Regions from separate parts of the Bacillus sp. TL12 genome, predicted to be linked through region 1. Evidence: riboswitches for the same ligand, from Rfam matches in the RefSeq annotation. Region 1 holds a riboswitch; the other holds the start of a gene.

Region 1 (6,049 bases):
ATCCAAGTAAGGATCCGACTTGGTATATAATGAGCGTTAATATATAAGCAATAATAAGTGGGTAAACCACAGAGAAAATCGTCCATTTTATAGATCCTGTTTCGCGGCGAATAACAGCTACTGTTGCTAAACATGGAACGTATAATAAAATGAAAAACATAAACGCATATGCTGATAACGCAGTATAGTGCGCTCCCATTACATTTCCTAGCACATCTTCTTTTACTGCATAAATAATTGCCATTGTAGAAACAACAACTTCTTTTGCTAAAAATCCTGTTAAAAGCGACGCTGCTGCTTGCCATGTTCCAAAACCAAGCGGTGCTAAAATTGGTGCCACGAACCCACCAATCATCGCTAAGAAACTATCTCCCATATCTACGCCAAATCCAGATGGACCAGCATAGTTGAGTAACCAAATGACAACAGATCCACCAAAAATAAATGTACCAGCTTTACGTACGAAACCTTTTCCTTTTTCCCACGTACTCAGCCACAATGTTTTTGCTTGTGGCATACGATAAGGCGGAAGCTCAATCACAAAAATAGACTTTTCTTCTTTTAAAACAGTCATAGACATTACCTTTGTAACTAATAGCGCAAGTACAATCCCTGCAATGTATAACGAGAACACAACACTCGCTTGGCTATTCGGGAAAAAGACTCCCGCAAATAGTGCGTATACAGGCAAACGTGCTGAGCAAGACATAAATGGTGTTACTAAAACAGTAAGCAACCTCTCTTTCTCTTGTTCAATTGTTCTTGCTGCCATAATGCCTGGTACGTTACAACCAAAACCGATAATCATTGGAATAAACGCCTTCCCGTTTAAACCGAAGAATTCCATAACCCGATCCATGACAACTGCAATTCGTGCCATATATCCTGAGTCTTCTAGTAACGAAATAAAGAAGAACAAGGCAAAAATTTGTGGGACGAATACTAATACAGCACCAACACCAGCAATAATACCTTCTATAATAAGTGCCTGAATAAACTCAGAGGCCCCAATATTTATAAGTCCTGCTGTAACCCAATCTGTAAATTGTCCACCAAGAAATTCGTCAAGCATATCCGACAAAGGCGTCCCAATCCACGTAAACGTAACCTGAAAAATAAAAAACATAACTGCTAAAAAGATTGGAAGTCCCAAAACTTTATGTGTAATTAACTTATCGACCCTTTCTGAAAAAGGAATCTTTCCTTCTTTTTCATGCTGAATGACATTTGTTTTTAACTTTTCAATATACGCTGCACGTGTATTATAAATATGCTGCTCTAATGTACCATCAAGTTCTGCCTCCAGATTAGAGCGAATTGCCACAAGTTCCTTATAAATCGGTAATCTACTCACTTCTTGTTCCACAACTTCATTATTGCTTAAAAACTGAAGGGCAAGCCATCTTGGATGTTCATAATTTTCCTTGTTTAAAAGATCTATAAGCTCTGCAATTCCTGCATCTACTTGTTTACCATATGAAAGAATGAAAGGCTCTTTCGTCTTCTTCTCACTCTCATGAAGGGCAGCAAGTAATTCCTCACAACCTTTACCACTCCTCGCAACAACAGGAACAACCGTTACTCCTAGTGTTTTTGATAATTTTTTTACATCAATAACAATCCCGCGCTGCTTCGCCACATCGATCATATTTAAACCAATAGAAACAGGCTTACCAAATTCCAGTAGTTGCATTGTTAAATGCATATTACGCTCAAATTGAGAAGAATCAACAATATTCAGCATATGTTGAAATTCTTCTTTTAATAGAAAGTTTGTAACGACACCTTCATCACGAGAGACAGGATTTAAATCATATACACCTGGTAAATCAATTAATGTTCCTTGCTTATTCTTTAACTTACCGACCTTTTTTTCTACCGTTACCCCGCTCCAGTTTCCCACGTATTCATAGGAACCAGTTAACGCATTAAATAATGATGTTTTTCCTGTGTTCGGATTCCCTAGCAATGCAACCTTATTCACGCTAATTCCACCTTTATCATTTTCGCGTCACAATGACGAATACTAATTAATTGCCCGCGGCATTCTAGTGTACATGGTCCCTTGAACATCGCTTTTTGTTTTACACGAAGTTCACTTCCTTCAGAAAGACCAAAAGCAGCTAATCTCCGCTTTAACAACTTATCTAACGCCTGTATATTTTTCACTAGTGCCTTTTCACCTATTTTGATGTCAACTAGACTCATAATCCCCCTCCTCAAAAGAGAATGATAATTATTTTCAGATGAATTATACCATCCCTACCAATCAAATACTATAGCCTTTTCCTTCATATTTACTAACATTTTGGGACAATTACATAGGAATAACTTTTTTGCACCATAACTCTCACCGCTCGCTAATGGCTAGACTCTCTCTTTCATCAAAAAAGAAAAGGGAGCCTCTTCTGCTATTTCCATTTCCCTACATACATATTACGGCTATGAAAATAAAAATAGACTTCCTCTCATTCCCTATTTCTGTCCTCATGCGGTATGGGCTCCAAAAAGGCACTGACCGCTTCTATCCATAGCTGGATTCTCTCTTCCCTCTAACAAGAAAAGTCTTTAATTTACGATTATCTAAACACCATTTGCCATTCTCATCCATTTCAATTACAATGAATCTAACAATCAAAGAATCTCGTTATCACAGGGGGAGCCTCGTTGCTGAGAGGGAATATAATATTCCGACCCTTAGAACCTGTTAGTTAATGCTAACGTAGGAATTGTGCAAACGCCGAAATACATCTACCTCATCATATTCTATTTACGTATTTCATATCTCCCTATGATACATTATTCTTTTTTTGTGCAACTTAGATTTAGGGGGAATGACAATATGCGTAACACCAATTTACAAGCGATGATTGAATCTGCAATCCTTGCAGCCTTTGCCTTGATCATCGATATTTTACCACTATCCATTAAACTTCCAACAGGCGGTTCTGTTTCATTTGCTATGATTCCTATTTTTATTATCGCTTACCGCTGGGGATTTAAAACAGCTTTCTTAGGCGGCTTGATTTGGGGACTATTACAAATTGTCGTTGGGGATGCTGTTATCGTTACACCAATTCAGACACTGATTGAATATTTTATTGCTTTTGCCTTCGTTGGTTTCGCCGGCTTATTTTATCAACCTATCCAACAAGCAATGGCAAATAATCAAGGTAAGAAAACAATGGCCTATATTATTGGTGCTACATTCATTGGTAGCTTAGCACGTTACTTCTGGCACTTTATCGCTGGTATTGTTTTCTGGGGACAATATGCACCAAAAGGGCAATCTGCTTTCCTATATTCATTGATTGTAAACGGTAGTACACTGCTTGCATCCTTCGCATTATGTACAGTATTACTACTGCTTTTATACACAACAGCTCCGCGCCTATTCAAAAGCGCAGATGTATATAATAGAAACACAAAAAAGAAGAGTGCCTAAATAGGTGCTCTTCTTTTTATAAACAACTCTCAATGTGTTATATCAATAATAAAAACAATAAATACACATAAAAATATAAATACCATTACACTTAGTAAATTGCTCTTCATGGATAATCTACTCCTTAAACAACTTCATCTTCTACCAAAATTATAAAGTGAAACTTTAATCAGTGGGGGTTTTCCTCATCCCCCACTAATTATTAGTTGAACCAATCGGGCCTTTACGGGCAGTTTATCTCCCACCTAACTTCTTTGCTCCCGCCGAATTTTGAGGTGGGAGTATTACTGCCCGTTAGTGCGGGATAAATGTTAAATATAAAGATAAAATAAAGATATTATCAAAATAAATTAAAAAAGCGTAGAATTTCTTTCCTACACTTTTTTTGGTAAATAGAAGTAAAATAACACACCATCGGCTGTATTCGTTACCCCATACTCTACTTCGTGAAGTTCTAAAATATTTTTAGAAATAGCAAGTCCGAGTCCCGTTCCACCTTTTGAGCGCTGGCGTGCTGTATCTACACGATAAAAGCGATCCCAAATTTTATCTAATTGTTCTTCTTCAATATGAGCACCTTTATTTTCTATACAAATCTTTATTCGATTTGACTCATCTATTGTAGAAATAATAATATTCTCGTTTTCCGGTGTATAACGGATTGCATTCGTTACAAAGTTGACTAGTACTTGTTCAATGCGATGTTGGTTTGCAACAACTTTGGCTGGAGATATGTATTTGTAAAAATGCAGTTGTTTTTTCTCTATTTCTAATGATAATTGTTCACATATATGCTCAATGACCTCATCAATATGAAAAGTATCCATCTGCATTTTATACGTACCAGATTCGAATTTAGCTAACTCTAGCATGTCCAAAATTAGCATGTCCATCTTATCCACTTCTTTTTCCATTGCCTGAAAGTAATACTCTTTCTTATGTTCAGCTACCCCATCTTTTAGAATCGAAATACAGCTTTTCATAATACTTAGCGGTGTTTTCAATTCATGTGAGACACCCGAAATAAATTCTTTTCTCGTATTTTCTAACTTTCTTTCTTTTTCAATATCTCGTTCTAATTGTTCAATATGTGTGTGCAATGTATTAGATAACCTATTAATATTTTGAGATAAATCTCCAATCTCATCTTTTGAAGTAATTGGAATTCTTTCTGTGAAATCTAGATTTGCAATTTTCTTGGTTGTGTCATTTATTCGTAATAGCGGTTTTGCAATTTGTTTTGAGTAATAAAAAGATGCCAACAAGGTGAGGACTAGTACAAATGCAATAATATATACATAATAATCCTTTACCATTTGTACTGCTTCATCCACAGGCTGTAAGGACGCCATGGCGAATATATATGTTAAAGAGCCATCCTTTTCTTTTATCGGTTTGATTAATAATTTATATTTTATATCATTTTTTTCATAGTCATTTATTCTTAAGGCATCATTGTTATCTTTATTTTCATTTAACAGTAAGTCTGCTTGAAATTCTTTTATACTCTCCAAGAACAAAGTGTTTTTATAAAGTGGATTCACTATCCCTTTACTATCAGGTAGTTGCACTTTTGTAACAGTTCCCCCAAAACCAGTACTAGGAACTTGAGCCGCACTTTTCTTTTCCTCTTTCACCTTAAGAACTATTTCATTTATTTTCTTATCTAATGGCTTGTTGGACCAACTTATACTACCCTTACTTAAATTTAATACAGCAGGAACAAATGTAGAATCTCTATCTATTCCATAAACCGAAATTTGCAATCCTGAAAAATTCGGCATTTTTTCATTTTCAACCTCTTCTATTCCCATAAGATAATAGAGAGGGATTGTAAGGTTTGTTTTTCCAAGTTCCTTCTGCCACAGCCGATCCAGCTTTACTTCTAAATAAAAATCGGTTGCATGTTTTAAATTCCCATCGCTATCTAATGCTGTAATCCATGTATTATTTTCTCTATAAAAATCTTGTTCCAGTTTCTGAATTGCTTCTGTGTTACCACCGCTATTCAAATAATCTCTCTCAAAGGTGCTTATATTTGTTTTAATATCACTAACTTTTCGGTTTGCATAATATTGTTTAAAAAATATCGTTTGTCCAATAAAAATCGTCGCTAAAATCAACATGCATAGTGCTGTTGTAAGAATAAATAATTTGAGTACAATTCCTTTTCTCATACATTCCCCTCAAATTTATAACCCATCCGAACAACAGTCGTAATGTGCTTTGCTTTATCTCCTAATTTATTTCGTAAATTACGGATATGACTATTCACTGTCCGGTCATCACCAGCAAATTCATAGCCCCAAATTCTTGAAATCAATTGCTCTCTTGTCAAAACAATTCCTTGATTTTGCATGAAATAGGTCAATATCTCAAACTCTGTATGCGTTAAATTAATGTCTATTCCTTCTACAGTAACAGCACGTGAGGGAAAGTGAACACAAATTCCATGGATAGATAATGTATCATCGTTATTACTCGAGGGTTTACTGATAACTTCTCTGCTCTCTAGTAATCGTTTTGCTCTCGCCAATAAAATAGGTGGACTATATGGTTTTGTTACATAATCATCTGCCCCTAGCTCAAATCCAAGTAATGTAT
Region 2 (6,049 bases), on a different contig from region 1:
ACTCTCGTGATTACAAATCTCAATGGTACCTTATTGTGGCGAAAAATGATGTATATAAAGAAATAAAAGCAAATGAAACAAAATTACAACTCATTCACTTCAAAAAATCATTAGGATATGAAAAACCTAAGATGTCAACAGATAATACAATTGTAATCGAATATTTAAAATTAAAAAGACAAGTGAATGATTTTCATAAATTAATATCGGTCAAATTTGTTACTTTTGAGGATAAAGGTTAAAAGGGACAGGGAATTGTCAACAAAACTTTATCAATATGTAACATTTCATAATAGATAGACAATTCGGATAATATAGTTTACATTATTTTTAAGTTAATAAATGTGATAGAGAATTGGAGATCCACGCTATATAACCATTGCACGTTGCATTGGTATATCTATGTGGATCTTTTTTCTATTACGAAAAAGGGGGTAAAAATGAAAGCGCTTTATTAGGGTGGATAGAAAAAGAAAAGGGGATGTAAAATGAAAAGATTACTTTGGGGATTATTGATCGTATGTTTTATCGCTTCTAGTGTAGTACTTCCGGTGCCAACACATGCAGAGGAAGGAAAGAAAAACAACAATGCAATTATTCTTGTACATGGTTTTACAGGTTGGGGAAGAGATGAATTATTGGGTGTAAAGTATTGGGGTGGTGTTCACGATATTCAAGAAAATTTAAAGAGAGATGGATACAATGTTCATACTGCCGCTGTTGGACCGTTATCAAGCAACTGGGATCGCGCTTGTGAGTTATATGCTCAAGTTAATGGTGGAACAGTTGATTACGGAGCCGCTCATGCTGAGAAACATGGACATGATCGATATGGGAGAACATATACAGGGTTTGTTCAAAATTGGAGTGAGACAAATAAGGTTCATTTAGTAGGACATAGTATGGGTGGTCAAACGATACGTACGCTCGTTCAATTATTGAAAGAGGGAAATCAAGAGGAGCGCGAGTATGTAAAACAGCATGCAGATGTGACAATGTCTCCGTTGTTTCAGGGGGGAAAATCATACGTTCATAGTGTAACGACATTGGCAACCCCTCACAACGGGACAACCCTTGCAGATGGAAGTCTACTCTTACCTGCTGTAAAGCAATTACTCATCGCAACTGCTGGGATTGGAGAAAATAATAATCTAGCATTATATGATTTTAAGCTGGATCAATGGGGAATTAAAAAGAAAGCTGGAGAATCATTTTATCAATATTCAAACCGTGTATTAAATAATCCGATTTTAAAGGATACAAAAGATATAAGCCAATGGGATTTAAGTACAGATGGAGCAAAGGACTTGAATGATTGGGTAAAAGCGCAACCAGATGTATATTATTTTTCTTACAGTGGACATGCGACACAAGCAACGCCTATAACAGGACTTCACTTGCCACACATTACTATGAATAAAACGTTAATGGGGAATGCGATTTTCTTAGGGGCATATGCAAGGTACGAACAGGATCGTACATTTATTGATTCATCCTGGTGGCAAAATGATGGTGTGGTAAATACAAATTCGATGGTAGGACCATCAACTGATACGATTATAAATAATAATGGCACAGCAGAGCTTGGAAAATGGAATCATATTGAGACAAAACAAAACTGGGATCACCTTGATATGGTTGGGTTAAGCGTTTCGGATTCCTTAGGTTTTTCTGATATTAATGCTTTTTATCGAGAGATCGCTGCCAAGTTATCAAACTTACCGAAATAACCGGATTCATAATTATATTAAGATATAAAAACTCCCTCAAGTTTATTTAAGGGAGTTTTCTTTCGTGAATCACATCATATTTTCGGAGTATAATGGGGTTAATATCAAAATAGTATAATAGTTTGAGGTGATAATATGAGAGTTAATATAGTAATATCTGGATATGGAACTGTTGGAAAAGAGTTTGTGAGATTAGTATTTGAGAAAGCTTTATATGTAAATGAGATGTACGGCATCGAACTTGTCCTTACTGGAGTTATTGGAAGTACAGTCAATCTCTTTAGCGCCAAAGGTTTACATATTAAAGAATTATTAACTTATGGTACGGGTTCTGATGCATTGGAGAAATATCTCAAAAACTATCCACTTGAAAAAAGTGAAAAAATGCCTTTTGGTCATGTATTAATAGAATCAACACCAACTAATCTTCAAACAGGTGAACCTGGAAGAAGATATATTGAAACAGCGATTGGAAATCATATGGATATAGTCGCTATTTCAAAAGGTACACTTGTTAGCGCATGGAAAGAAATAAAGCAAAAAGCAACGCAAGCTAACGTACGTATTCGTTATAGCGGGGCAACTGCAGCTGCACTTCCTACATTAGATATTGGGCAATTTAGTTTAGCGGGATGTCAAATTGAAAGTATAGAAGGTATTTTAAATGGAACAACAAATTATATTATTACAAAGATGTATGAAGAAGATGTAACATTCCAGGAAGCATTGCATCAAGCGCAGCGTAAAGGGATAGCTGAAACGAACCCATCATTAGATGTAAGTGGTATGGACAGTGCCTGTAAGCTATTATTGTTAGCGAACAGTTTATTTCAGTCAGAATACTCTCTTGATTATGTAAGTGTAAAAGGGATAGAGGGTGTTACAAAACAAGATATAGAGAAGGCAAAAGCACAAGGTAAATTTCTAAAACTAATTGGGACGGCATATAAAGATTATTTAGGAAATCTTAAACTTGAAGTATATCCGCGTGAAATAGAGAAAGAACATCCGTTGGCTTATGTAAATGGAACGGAAAAAGGAATCACTTTTCATACTGATATTATGGGAAGAGTTACTTCTACCGGGGGAGCTTCGAGCCCGAGAGGAGCAGCAGCGGCAGCTTTGAAAGATTTAATTAATTTGTATCGAAAAGATGTGTGATGAAAATATTTGACAGTTATATGGATTATGTTATGATAAGTATCAAAGTTAAATAGTTATATATCTATCCACTAGGGGGGCCTTTAATAGGCTGAGATTAAAGAATACCTTTGAAACCCTTAGGACCTGATCTGGGTAATACCAGCGTAGGGAAGTGGAAGTGACAGAAGATGATATTTTTACAATATTGATGATGTCCAGTCCGCTTTCTTTACGTGTGTGTAAAGAAAGCTTTTTTATTTTACACACCTATTTGAAGTAGATCCTAGTAGTCTAGTAGTTAACGAATGATTCGTTAAGAAACTTGTTTCATTTTTTATTATTAAAACGTTTATTGGAGGGTCTATAATGTCATTTTCACAGTTATTACGTAAAGAAGTTAATCCGATTTGGGAGGCAAGTTTTAATCATCCATTTGTGACAAAACTAGGGGACGGAACATTAGATTTAGCTAGTTTTCGCTATTACGTTCTGCAAGATTCATATTATTTAAGTCATTTTGCAAGAGTCCAATCGTTAGGAGCAGCAAAAGCGATTGAATTAGAAACGACGGCTCGCATGGCGCACCATGCACAAAATACATATCAAGCTGAATTATCACTGCATGAGAATTTTGCGAAAAAACTAGGAATTACGGAAGAAGAAAAAGAATCGTTCATTCCTGCACCGACGGCTTATGCGTATACATCACATATGTATCGCGCTGCATACGAGGGACATATCGGGGATGTTATCGCAGCGATTTTGCCGTGCTATTGGCTTTATTATGAAATTGGTGAGCGACTCAAGGGATGTAAACCTGAAGAACCAATTTACCAAGAATGGATTTCAGCATATGGTTCTGACTGGTTCCGTACTTTAGTAGAGGAGCAAATTGCTAGATTAGATGCCATTGCTGAAACAGTAACAGAAGCTGATCGTAAGCGGATGCAACAGCATTTTGTAATTAGCAGTCAATATGAATATTCGTTTTGGGAGATGGCTTACACATTAGAAAAATGGTCAGTGGAAGAACAAGTAGAAGATGTAAGTTTATAATGAAAAGCTATGTCTTTCATCATGCATACATGAGTATAGAAAATGACTAACTTAGTTTAGTCATTTTTTTGTACAAAAATAATATTTCTAGTTTTAGAAAAATCAACTTCACTAATTAGATGCTTATATATTATTAAAAAATTACATAATAAAAAGGAGGAAGAGGGTAGTTTTTATTGAAGTTTGTTTATGATATCACATAAAGGGCGTAAAGAAGTTTATTAATCTCTTTGATATTTTTTATTTTCCTTACAATGCTTGGAATGTTGTATGAAAAGGATTTAATTTTGAAAGGAGTCAATAAATATGAAAACAAGAAAACGAATAGGGAATAAGCTTTTACTCGTTAGTGCAATTTGTACGATAAGTATTCCTTCTGTTTCATATGCGGAGGAAGTAATTTCACCTAAAAATTTCGTGAGTTCTTCAAGTTTGTATGAGGGGCGGAATACGGACGTATTGAAAACAAGTTTTTATCCCAATACATATAATAATCCGTTCAACCACCAATTTATTTCAACTTTAAAGGAAACAAACACAAATATAAAAGAAACAGACAATGTTAATGATGAAAACCCTGTTATATCTACTACTCTTACATTTATCCGTGATATGCATGCTGAAAATTATAAATCTGCATTTGATTTAACTTCTCGATCTTTACAGAAGATAATATCTGAAAAATGGTTGGAGAGTTATTGGAAGGGACTCCCAGTACAATTGCAAGCAGGTTCTTTTATGGGAATTGGAGAGGTAAAGCAAAAAGAGACGAATTCCGTTCATACAAATGTAGAAATTGGATTAGTTTTTGAACAATTTACTGTGCCATTACTAATAAAGTTAGACCCATCTGGAAAAATAGATGATTTTCAATTTAGCATGTCGTTTAGTCCTGTTGCAGAACGTCCATCATATAGTAAGCCTGAATCATTCATTGAAAAAGAAGTAGTAGTCGGAAGTGGTGCGTTTCCATTACCAGGAACATTGTCTGTTCCAAAGGGAAAGGGTCCTTTCCCAGCGGTTGTTCTTGTTCAAGGATCTGGAGCGAGCGATCGGGATGAAACTGCGTTTGCCTTAAAACCTTTTCGTGATTTAGCTGAAGGTCTTGCCTCGAAAGGTATTGCTGTTCTTCGTTACAATAAACGAACGTATGAACATGGCTTAAAAACACAATTAAGCCCTTTTTATACAGTCGATAAAGAGACAACTGACGATGCACTTCTTGCCACACGTTTTCTTCAAAATGAATCAATGGTAGACAAGAATCAAATTTATATCCTTGGTCATAGTCAAGGTGGAATGATGGTTCCGAAAATGATCGAAAAAGATCAAAATCAAAATATTGCTGGAGCAATTGTAATGGGAGGACCAGCTCGTACAATCCAGGACGTTGTTTTAGATCAATTTGACTATCTTTTTTCTATTGGAGCAATGAAACCTGAAGAATATAAGTTTTACAAAGCGCAATTTGAATTATTAAATGATCCAAACTTCTCTAGTCAGAATCCTCCAAAAGATTTTTATTTAGGATCACCAGTATTTTGGGATTCTATCCGTAAAATGAAAGCAGCTGAAATGTCTAAAGAACAAAAAAAACCGCTTCTTATTATCCAAGGGGAAAGAGACTATCAAGTTCAATCAAAAATCGAAATTCCTCTTTGGAAAGAACAATTAAAAGAGCGAAATAACGTTGATTATCGACTATATCCAAAATTAAATCACTTCTTTACAGAAGGAGATGGGGAATTAAGTAAACCGGATGAATACTATAGTCCTGCCAATATTCCTGAGTATGTTATAAATGATATTGCCACTTGGGTGCAAGGGAGAGCCGAATTTAAATAGTACAGTATATTTATGAGAGCAGCTAATTCCGTTTACAAAAAACATGGGGAATTAGCCTGTGTTTTTTGTACTTATATGAAGAATTTTAAAGAGGGGGATTATCTATGACAAGTGTAAATGAACAGAAAAGTATAGAAGAAATTTTAAAAATCGCTGAAAAAAATGGCTTGCAATTGAATAAAGACACCGCTGAATTAAATGAATCAGGAATGGACTTTCAGGTTGTATTCGCTAATGATGAGAAGAGCGTTTCATGGGTTCTCCGGAAACCAAGA

What was found. A riboswitch is a leader RNA that binds a small molecule or an ion and turns the genes downstream of it on or off. The one in region 1 is predicted to bind thiamine pyrophosphate.
Region 2: it holds a riboswitch for thiamine pyrophosphate, as region 1 does, so the genes downstream of both, tenA (thiaminase II) here and thiT (energy-coupled thiamine transporter ThiT) in region 1, are expected to answer to the same signal.

What each region holds. Positions count from the first base shown of each region.
Region 1 covers NZ_JAJJBY010000002.1:52,642-58,690, reverse strand. The annotation lists gene feoB (ferrous iron transport protein B) at 1-1,984, opposite strand, end outside; gene LOK41_RS02225 (FeoA family protein) at 1,981-2,208, opposite strand; TPP riboswitch at 2,646-2,747, shown strand; gene thiT (energy-coupled thiamine transporter ThiT) at 2,843-3,445, shown strand; gene LOK41_RS02215 (sensor histidine kinase) at 3,820-5,622, opposite strand; gene LOK41_RS02210 (response regulator transcription factor) at 5,619-6,049, opposite strand, start outside.
Region 2 covers NZ_JAJJBY010000007.1:5,494-11,542, reverse strand. The annotation lists gene LOK41_RS08615 (lipoprotein BA_5634 family protein) at 1-242, shown strand, start outside; gene LOK41_RS08610 (esterase/lipase family protein) at 489-1,730, shown strand; gene LOK41_RS08605 (homoserine dehydrogenase) at 1,866-2,891, shown strand; TPP riboswitch at 2,955-3,061, shown strand; gene tenA (thiaminase II) at 3,240-3,929, shown strand; gene LOK41_RS08595 (alpha/beta hydrolase) at 4,236-5,774, shown strand; gene LOK41_RS08590 (macrolide 2'-phosphotransferase) at 5,879-6,049, shown strand, end outside.